Regions from separate parts of the Erythrobacter sp. S57(2025) genome, predicted to be linked through region 1. Evidence: predicted binding sites of a transcription regulator. Region 1 holds the regulator's gene; each other region holds the start of a gene.
The links. The regulator LexA, encoded in region 1, represses DNA repair genes until DNA is damaged. The targets are predictions, from matches to a motif close to GTTCCNCNCTTGTTCT.
Positions count from the first base shown of each region.

Region 2: a site for LexA is predicted at 1,922-1,937, ahead of AC0V6N_RS03215 (S24 family peptidase). Genes of this name have one in related genera too.
Region 3: a site for LexA is predicted at 1,924-1,939, ahead of AC0V6N_RS04195 (ATP-dependent helicase). Genes of this name have one in related genera too.

Region 1 is NZ_CP200299.1:1,107,009-1,110,283, forward strand. Features, by position in the region: gene AC0V6N_RS05325 (ComEC/Rec2 family competence protein) at 1-1,520, shown strand, start outside; gene lexA (transcriptional repressor LexA) at 1,549-2,232, opposite strand; gene AC0V6N_RS05335 (molybdopterin molybdotransferase MoeA) at 2,442-3,275, opposite strand, start outside.
Region 2 is NZ_CP200299.1:694,344-697,618, reverse strand. Features, by position in the region: gene AC0V6N_RS03225 (MBL fold metallo-hydrolase) at 1-627, opposite strand, end outside; gene AC0V6N_RS03220 (GNAT family N-acetyltransferase) at 727-1,188, shown strand; gene AC0V6N_RS03215 (S24 family peptidase) at 1,185-1,871, opposite strand; gene AC0V6N_RS03210 (hypothetical protein) at 1,981-2,235, shown strand; gene AC0V6N_RS03205 (hypothetical protein) at 2,225-2,674, shown strand; gene AC0V6N_RS03200 (aldehyde dehydrogenase family protein) at 2,738-3,275, opposite strand, start outside.
Region 3 is NZ_CP200299.1:878,871-882,145, reverse strand. Features, by position in the region: gene AC0V6N_RS04210 (pseudouridine synthase) at 1-595, shown strand, start outside; gene rsmD (16S rRNA (guanine(966)-N(2))-methyltransferase RsmD) at 592-1,158, shown strand; gene AC0V6N_RS04200 (hypothetical protein) at 1,267-1,644, opposite strand; gene AC0V6N_RS04195 (ATP-dependent helicase) at 1,946-3,275, shown strand, end outside.

The DNA of each region.
Region 1 (3,275 bases):
GTCTATTGGGTGCAATCGAGGTCGTTCAAGCCCCTGATGGCAGGCCAGCCATCGGTTTCCTTCAACGTCAGATTGCTGCCCATGTACGTGACAATGTCGAGGGATCAGCAGGCACAATCGCCGCCGCCTTTGCTAGCGGGGACCGGGGGGCAATCGTCGAAGCCGACGAAGAGGCCATGCGCGATGCTGGACTAACGCATCTTTTGGCGATTAGTGGGCTGCATGTCAGTGCAGTGATCGCTGGAGCGTATTTCGTGGCGCTCAAGCTCTTGGCTCTATTCCCGGCCTTGGCATTGAGAGTGCGTTTGCCAGTAGCCGCCGCCGCTGTCGGCGCGTTGGCCGGGGTGAGCTATACACTTCTTACAGGAGCTCAGGTGCCCACGGTCAGAGCATGCGTTGCGGCAATGCTGGTGCTAATCGCTTTGGCGATGGGGCGTGACGCTTTGTCATTGCGTATGGTTGCGGCAGCAGCCGTTTTTGTCATGCTACTGTGGCCTGAAAGCGTTGTTGGGCCCAGTTTCCAAATGAGCTTTTCAGCTGTGCTTGCGATCGTGGCGCTTCATTCAAGTGCTCCGGTAAAGGCCTTTATGGCGCCACGCGAAGAGCCGTGGCTCAAACGAACGGGGCGCGGCGTCTTTATGCTGTTCGTCACTGGCTTGGTCATTGAAATTGCATTGATGCCCATCGTGCTGTTCCACTTCCACCGCGCAGGAGTCTACGGCGCCTTTGCTAACGTCATCGCTATCCCGCTGGTCACTTTCATTTCGATGCCTCTCATTGCGATTGCATTGTTCTTCGATCTGCTGGGGCTGGGAGCGCCATTTTGGTGGTTGGCAGAGGGGTCATTGAACCTTTTGCTTGGAATTGCGCATTTCACCGCAGAGCAGCCAGGTTCGGTAAAGCTGATGCCGCAGATGAGCTATTTGACGATCGCGCTGTTTGTCGGCGGGGGCCTGTGGCTTGCGCTATGGAATGGGCGAGCGCGATTGCTTGGTTTTGCTCCTGCAATTGTTGCGACCCTCATGCTGTTAACAACGCCTATTCCAGACGTACTTATCGGACGGGAGGGGCGGCATGTGGGGATCACCATTCCAAACGCTGACGGAAGCAGGAGTTTGCTATCGTTGCGCGACAGCCGTTCTTCCTATTCGCGTGACAACCTGCTTGAGCTTTCCAGCGTGACGAGTGAGCCTGTGCCTTTGGCGCAGTGGGAGGGAGCTCGCTGTTCTCCTGAATTCTGCACAGTCGAGATCACGCGAGGAGGGCGGGATTGGTCGCTATTGCTTGCCCGCAATCGGGAGATGATCGAGGAGCGCTCTTTGGCCGCTGCCTGTGAACGCGCGGACATCGTGGTGGCTGACCGCTTTTTGCCGCGCTCTTGTTCACCGCGCTGGCTGAAGGCGGATCGTCGCATGCTCATTCGAACAGGAGGCCTTGCACTTGATCTGACCAATGAACGAGTCACCAGCGTCTCTAGCAAGCAGGGTGAGCATGGTTGGTGGCGCGGGGAGGACGACTAGCGCCGCACCTGTCCCCGCGAACACCGTATCAGTGATAGCGACGTAGCAAGCCTGCAAGCTTGCCCTGAACTTCCACTTCGCCCGAGCCATAAACCTGTGGGTCATAGGAGGCGTTTGCCGGATCGAGCCTTACAAGCCCGCCATCCTTATGGAGGTATTTGAGCGTTGCCTCTTCGCCGCGCACCAGCGCAACCACAATCTCGCCATCGCGCGCCGTGTTGGTGCGGCGGATCAGAGCAAAGTCACCATCGAAGATGCCTGCCTCGACCATCGAATCGCCAGATACCTCAAGCGCATAATGCTCACCGGGGCCAAGCAGAGCCGCGGGCACGGGAAGCGAGCTTTGCCCCTCTAGAGCCTCAATCGGCGCACCTGCTGCGATCCGGCCATGAAGCGGAATGTCGATCACGTCATTGGCCGGTTCGGGCACGTTAGTGTTAGCTGCTGGCGCTCGTGCCGACATCGCAGGCGCACTCGCACGCGGTGCAGGTGTCGAATCCTCAGGTTGCTTGATCACTTCCAAAGCGCGGGCGCGGTTGGGGAGACGACGGATGAAGCCGCGTTCCTCAAGCGCTGAAATCAGACGGTGAACGCCCGACTTGCTCTTGAGATCAAGCGCTTCCTTCATCTCTTCAAAACTGGGCGAAACCCCTGTTTCCTCCAGACGCTGCTGGATGAAGCGGATCAGTTCATGCTGTTTTGCCGTTAACATGGGCAAACTCCGTAAAGGCGCACTCGTCGCGCAGCGCGCAAACGCTGCAAAGTGCCAAACTTGTCGCGCCCTCAGAGGCAGCGCCCATTCACACGGAAAGCTGCATTACAAGGCACTCTCTCGCGCACCTATATGGTGAACGGATGTAGAACAAGTAGGCAACTTCAATTGCCAAGTCAAGCGCCTCAGATCACCAAACCCCGCAGAACTCAGCCGTTTTGGAGGTTGTAGACAGGAACGAGGTCCCCAGCCTTGCTCGCAGGTGAGTTGGCCGGGCGGTTAATCAGGCAATTTGCCGTTGCCAGTGACCGTATTGCGCTTGAGTCTTGTGATGCCGCGAGGCTGACTTCGCCGCCCATAGCGATCCCTCTTAGGAACTCGCGCCGGTTGCCGGTGGCAGGCAGGTCGTGCGCGGCTCGCATCGGAGTGCTTTGCGGCAGCGGCTCCCCAGCTCCCATGGCCGCCCCGATCAGGGGCAGGGCGAACAGGAAGCAGGTCACGAAGCTCGATACCGGATTACCCGGCAGACTCAGTATGACCTGCTTCCCCCGTGTCGCCACCATCAGCGGTTTGCCTGGCTTGATCGCAACCTTCCAAAACGCGATGTCGGCGCCCCAATCGCGCAGTGCCTGCTGGATGAGGTCATGGTCGCCCACAGATGCGCCGCCTGATGTGATGAGGATGTCGCAGTCTGCCGACCGCCGCAACGCGGTGGCAAGCGCGGCGGCATCGTCTGGAACGGGGCCAAGCATGGTGGGCATGCCGACATAGGAAGCCACCATGCTCGCCAGCATCACGCCATTGCTTGCCGGGATCTGGTGCGCGGCGAGAGGCTCTCCTGCGGGCACCAGTTCATCACCGCTGTCGAGCACAGCGACCTTGGGCGCGGCCACCACCGGCACTTCGCCATGCCCGGCCGCGATCGCCAGTGCCATTGCAGCAGGGGTGAGGGCTGAACCTTTGGTGAGCAGCGTGTCGCCTTCACCGAAGTCGAAGCCTGCGCGCCGGATGTGCTGACCGGGAGAGGGCATCTCGGTCGCCAT
Region 2 (3,275 bases), 410 kb from region 1:
GTCTGAGACAAACGCATTGGTCTTGCGCTCTTGTCCGAAAGTGCTGGTCGGGCCGTGGCCGGGGATGAAGGTGATGTCTTCGCCCAGGGGCCAGAGGCGCTGTGTGATGCTGTCAATCAAGTCCTGATGATTACCGCGCGGGAAGTCGGTGCGGCCGATTGAGCCTTGGAACAGCACGTCGCCCACAATCGCAAACTTGCTTGGTCCGTGTACGAATACGACATGGCCGGGCGTGTGGCCGGGGCAGTGGATCACATCGAGCGTGAGTTCGCCCACTGTCACTGTATCGCCCTGCTCCAGCCAGCGATCCGGCGTAAAGCTCTTCGCTTCCATCCCATACCGCGCGCCGTCGCTATCGAGCTGCTCAATCCAAAAGAGGTCATCCTTGTGCGGCCCCTCGATCGGAACCCCCAACTCCTCCGCCAGCATCCCCGCCTGCCCGCAATGATCGAGATGTCCGTGGGTGATCAGGATCTTCTCAAGCGTGACGCCTGCCTTGGCGATACCATCCTTCAGCTTGTGCAGGTCGCCGCCCGGATCAGTCAGGGCTGCCTTCATCGTCTTGGTGCACCAGATCAGCGAGCAGTTTTGCTGCAACGGCGTAACCGGCAAGATCGCGGCTTTCATGGGGGGCATGCGTTGTTCAGTCATGCTTGATGACTTGGCGCGCAAAATCAGACATTGCAACCAGCATGACAGCCTCCCTTGAATCTAGAGAGCAAGTGCATGACCGAAATTGTGATTAGAGACGCAACTGAAGAAGACTTGCCCTTTATCGTAGGGCTGATTGAGAGTGACGCGATCTCTGCATCCCGTGATCCAGCTCGAGCAAGTGATCCAGCCGATCAACGCGCGGGTTTTGATGCTATAAATGCTGACCCCAATCACCGCCTATTGGTCGCCGAGTTCGAAGGCGAGCGCATCGGAAGCTTTCAACTGAGCTTCATTCCCGGTGTCTCTCGCCAAGGTGTTTGGCGCGGGCAGATCGAAGCAGTAAGGATTGACCCTAAGCATCAAAGTCGTGGCCACGGCAGTAAAATGATGACTTGGGCAGTTGAAGAGTGCCGACAGCATGGCTGTGGCCTTGTGCAATTGACTAGTGACACCACACGCGCGGACGCACATCGGTTCTATCAGCGTCTTGGCTTCAAGCCTTCGCACACAGGCTTCAAACTAAAGCTGCGCTAAATCCGCCCCCCCTTCCAAACAACCCTGCCAATCACCTGCATCTCCTCTCCGCTCACATCAACCGGCGGATAGGCCAAGTTTTGGCTGAGCAGCGAGTACCGCCCTGCCCCAGCCCGTGCCACGCGCTTTACCATCAAAGTATCGCCCAGCCGCACGACATGCACACCGTCGCGGAAAGGTTGTTCGCGGCGGTCGACCAGGATTTCGTCCCCATCATTGAGCAGCGGCTCCATCGAATCGCCTTCCACAGTGATGGCCGAGAGCTTTGCGCCTTGCAGGCCCTGCTCCGCGAGCCACCGCCGAGAGAAGCGGAATGCGTCGAACGCGCCCTCTCCCGCTGGCACCGTGCCCGCCCCGGCTGACGCTCCGATATCGAGCCGCGAGACATCGACCCAATCCCGTTGCGACGGTGCGCCATAGGATTTTTCCTGAACGCTTCCTTCGCCTAACCCACCCAGCTCACTTTCGGGCACACCAAAGAACTGCGCGAGGGTTTTGCGATCCCCTTCCTCCAGTTTCTTGGGCGAGCCTTTCTTGATGAATTGCTGCAGATAGGTGGGGTTCCGCCCAAGTAATTCGGACAGGCTGGCAAGGCTGGCCCCGCGGTCTTTTGACAATTCGAGCAGCCGCTCCCGCGCATTCTTACTCTCGTCCAACGAACCATCTCCTGCACCTGATCTCATACTTTTAATCTATAGCATAGGAAATTTCCTAGACAAGTAGGAAATGGAATGGAACATTTAAGGAACACCGAGCAAGTCGCCCGGTCCAGACCAAACAAGGGGACACCCCATGCTGATACGCAAAGTCGAACAATTCCTGCGCACCCACGAAATGCCAGCCACCAAATTCGGTCGGCTCGCCGCGCATGATCCACGCTTCGTGCTCGACCTGAGAATGGGCCGCGTGCCCCGCGCCAAGACCGAGGCGCGAACCTTACGCTGGATGGAAAATTTCGAAGTCGAAGCCCGCCGAGCGCAAGCCAAGCTCATCGCGCAAAATGCGCGCAACCCACTCGCGACGAAGGATTTCTCCCATGCTGTTTGATAGCTCCGCCCCCGCTGATACCGACACCAACGCAGCCGACACTCTGCCAGCATTTGAAACCAAGTCTGCCGACGCCGCGCCGCCGCAAAATGCATCTTTCCAAACCGCGCGGCGCTATCGCCCCCGACGCACCATTTCAGACCGCGTGCGTGACGCCGTTCTGGCGCTGGCAGAGGGGCGCGCGGATTTGCTGAGCCATGATGAAAAGCCGTGGAGCTCGATCACCTTTTCCGGCACGCGGCATGAATTGCTGCTCGATTTCAATGGCGCGGAAGAAGTGCTGGCGGGCGAGGAATTTATCACCAATCTGCCCGAGCACGAGTTCAAAATTCCCGGTCAATTGGTCGCCGATGCGACGATTGGTGAGGTGGAGCACCGCTTCGGCTCAAACGAGCGGATGGTGGTGAAAGCGGTGCTGCTGCTGCTCGAAGACCGGTAGTGCGCACGCTTTGATTATCCGGGGCTCAGGAGGCGGACCACGATCGGTCCGCCCACCTCGCGATCAGGCGTTGATCACGATCATCTTCTCAATGGTCATTTCGTGCATCGTATAGGGTATCCCCCCCACGCCGTGACCTGAATGCTTCAGCCCCGCAAATGGCATCCAATCAACGCGGAATGCCGAATGGTCGTTCACCATCACCGCTGACGCATCAATGTTGCGATAAGTGTGCATCGTGGCGCTCAAATCGTTTGTAAAAATCGCCGCCTGAAACGCCACGTCGAGCGAATTGGCCTGCGCAATCGCATCATCCACGTTCTCATAAGTGTACACGCAGACAACTGGACCAAAGACTTCGTTTTTCGAAATCGTGGCGTTCGCTGGCGGGTCGAGCAGCACGGTCGGTGCGTAGGTTGTATCAGAGAGCTTTTCACCGCCACACAGGACAACAGCGCCGCCCTCACGCGCTTCCTCAACCCATTCAGCCACGCGGTCGACTTCCTTGGGTCGGATCAAGGGACCACATTCAACGTCCTTATGAATCGCGTTGCCAACCTTGAGTGCTTTGGCCGCCTTAGCGAGCCGCGCCGCCAATTCG
Region 3 (3,275 bases), 230 kb from region 1:
GCCTGTTGGCCCGCCAGAGCCAACTCAGCTTTATGCCTTCCACAAACCAACCGGCCTGATCACTGCCGAAAGCGACCCTGCAGGCCGTGCGACAATCTATGATGCGCTGGTGAATGCGCTGCCCAGAGACGCGCCGCGCGTGATGCCTATCGGGCGGCTTGACCTCAACACCGAAGGGCTGCTGCTGCTCACCAATGATGGCGGGCTAAAGCGCACAATGGAGCTACCAGCGAGCGGCATTCCGCGCACCTATCGCGCCCGCGCTTTTGGCGACGTGACGCAGGAACAGCTTGAAGCGCTGGCAGACGGCGTGGAGATTGATGGGATGCGCTATGGCTCTATCGACGCTAATCTTGAGCGCGGGACAACCAAGGGCGGCGCGCGCAATCAGTGGATCGAGATGACCATTACAGAGGGCAAGAACCGCGAAGTGCGGCGGGTGCTCGAGTATTTAGGCCTTGAGGTAAACCGATTGATCCGCGTGGGGTATGGCCCGTTTAACCTCGGTGATTTGCCGCGTGGACAAGCGACCCGCATTCGCAAAGGCGACCTTGATCGCTTCGTCAGCTCAGTCAAACAGGCGCGCAAATCGTGAGAATTATCGCTGGTGAATGGCGCGGGCGGAAACTCACTGCTCCCAAAGGCGACGCAACGCGCCCAACCGCAGATCGCACGCGCGAGACTTTGTTCTCAATGCTCACCAGCAGGCTGGGCAGTTTTGAGGATTTGCGCGTCGCTGATCTGTTCGCAGGCTCAGGCGCGCTTGGATTGGAGGCGCTCTCTCGCGGCGCTGCGCATTGCCTTTTCGTAGAGCAGGAGCGCGCCGCACTGGATACGATCCGCGCCAATATCAGCGCATTCGATGCTCGAGAGCGGACGGCTATCGAGGCAGGCTCTGTCATGCATTTGCGGCCTGCACGTGAAGCCTATGACCTCATTCTGCTAGACCCGCCCTATCACACAGGCGCTGGCGAAGTGGCGCTTGACCGGTTGCAGCGGCTCGGTTGGATGAGTGATGCGACTTGGATTGCGATGGAAACAGCGTTCAATGAGGAACCCGAGATAAAGGGCCTGCGCGTTGAAACAACGCGTCGCATAGGCAAGGGCAGGCTCACGCTGCTTCTTCGCGAACCTGCCCCTACCGACGCGCTAGACTAAGTCTTAGGACTGACCGAAGACCCAGCTCCCGAAGGAGCCATCAGGCGCGTACTTCCCGCGTGACCACCCTGCCACGGGAGAAATTGGGAGAAAGTTTGAGCTCTTGGCTCAACCCTCTCCAGAAGAAGCGGCTGCACCGCCTTCGATGTTCAGCCACACGGCGTCTCTTTCTGGACCAGTCATGGCTGTAAGGGCGATTTTGTCTTCATCGCTTAGGCGCCAGAACAGCATCTGACGATCCGCGGTAAGCGACCAATAATAAGCCTTCGTCTCGGCTGGCCACAGCTCATAGGCTGTTTGCTGCTCGACCGGCCAACTGTCGAATTCAGCCTGTTGCTCAGGTGTCATTTCAGAGCCGGATGGTGCGGATGCAGCGGGCTCTTCGCTGGGGCCTTCTTGTAGGGTGAGTGCGGCTCCTGGTGCTGCGGTAACAAAACCGAGGGTGACGGCAGCGACGCCGAAGAGGTAGAAATGGGATTTACGCATGGGATACTCCTTTGTGACCAATCCCAAGCGTTGACGAACGCGGCGAATGTGTCCGGAGAATTCCCCGAAGTGTCTTCTGCGACCCGGACACCATTGTGATGACAGGGTTTTGTGCACTTGCGAACCGTTGCTCAGCCCCTGCGCCGCGCATCCAGACCGCCTGATCGCGAGGCGTTTCCAAAATGAGATGGATCGAAAATGACGCTATTTATGGGGACGGGTTCGCGCTGAGAGGGTGCATGGCCTATATGAATGTGCGACATTGCCTTTCCAACGTTTGTTCTCTACTTGTTCTGGACTGATGACCTCCAACTTGCCCCTCCCCGCCAGCGAAGCGCCGCTTGATGCTCCCAATAATGGTGGTGCCCCAACAAAATCGGGCGTGCCCGCCTATGCCGCGCGGCTAAACGCGCCGCAGCGTGATGCTGTGCTTACGACGGAAGGCCCGGTGCTGATGCTTGCGGGCGCTGGTACAGGCAAAACGGCAGCGCTCACCGCCCGCCTTGCGCATTTGGTGGCGACCCGGCGCGCTTGGCCAAGCGAAATTCTATGCGTCACCTTCACCAACAAAGCCGCGCGCGAAATGCGCGAACGGGTTGCAGGGCATTTGGGCGCTCCGGGCGAAGGGATGCCGTGGCTCGGCACATTCCATTCGATTTGCGCGAAGATGCTGCGCCGCCATGCGGAACTCGCTGGCCTGCAAAGCAATTACACGATCATTGACACCGATGATCAGCTGCGACTGCTCAAGCAACTGATCAACGATAATGATCTGGACGAAAAACGCTGGCCTGCGCGCCAGCTCGCCGGGTTGATTGATGGCTGGAAGAACCGCGGGCTAAATCCGGCTGAGCTGCAACCACAAGATGCGGAAAGCTATGCCAATGGTCAGGGCGCGGAGATTTACAAGCAATATCAGGATCGAATGAAGGCGCTCAATGCCTGCGATTTCGGCGATCTGATGCTGCATGTCCTCAACATCTTCCGCGCGCATAGTGACGTACTGGCCGAGTATCAAAATCGGTTCAAATATGTACTGGTGGACGAATATCAGGACACCAATGCCGTCCAATATCTATGGCTGCGCCTGCTTGCTCAAACGCGCAAAAATATCTGCGTTGTCGGCGATGATGATCAGTCGATCTATTCATGGCGCGGTGCAGAGGTTGCCAATATCCTGCGGTTTGAAAAAGATTTCCCCGGCGCACATGTGGTCCGCCTCGAGCAGAACTATCGCTCTACCCCGCATATTCTTGGCGCTGCATCGGGTCTGATCCGCGCCAATTCTGAACGGCATGAGAAAACTCTTTGGACCGAGGTTGATGGCGGCGACAAAGTCCGCGTGATCGGTGTGTGGGATGCGCCTGAGGAGGCGCGTCGTGTTGGTGAGGAAATTGAGCGGCTAGAGCGTGAAGGCGCGCCGCTAGATCGGGTCGCCATCCTCGTACGCGCGCAATATCAGACGCGTGAGTTCGAAGATCGCTTTATCCAGACCGGCATCAATTACCGGATCATTGGCGGCTTTCGCTTTTATGAGCGGGCCGAAATTCGCGATGCCCTCGCCTATCTGCGCGTGATTGCGCAGCCGCAGGATGACCTCGCCTTTGAACGGATTTACAACCAGCCAAAAC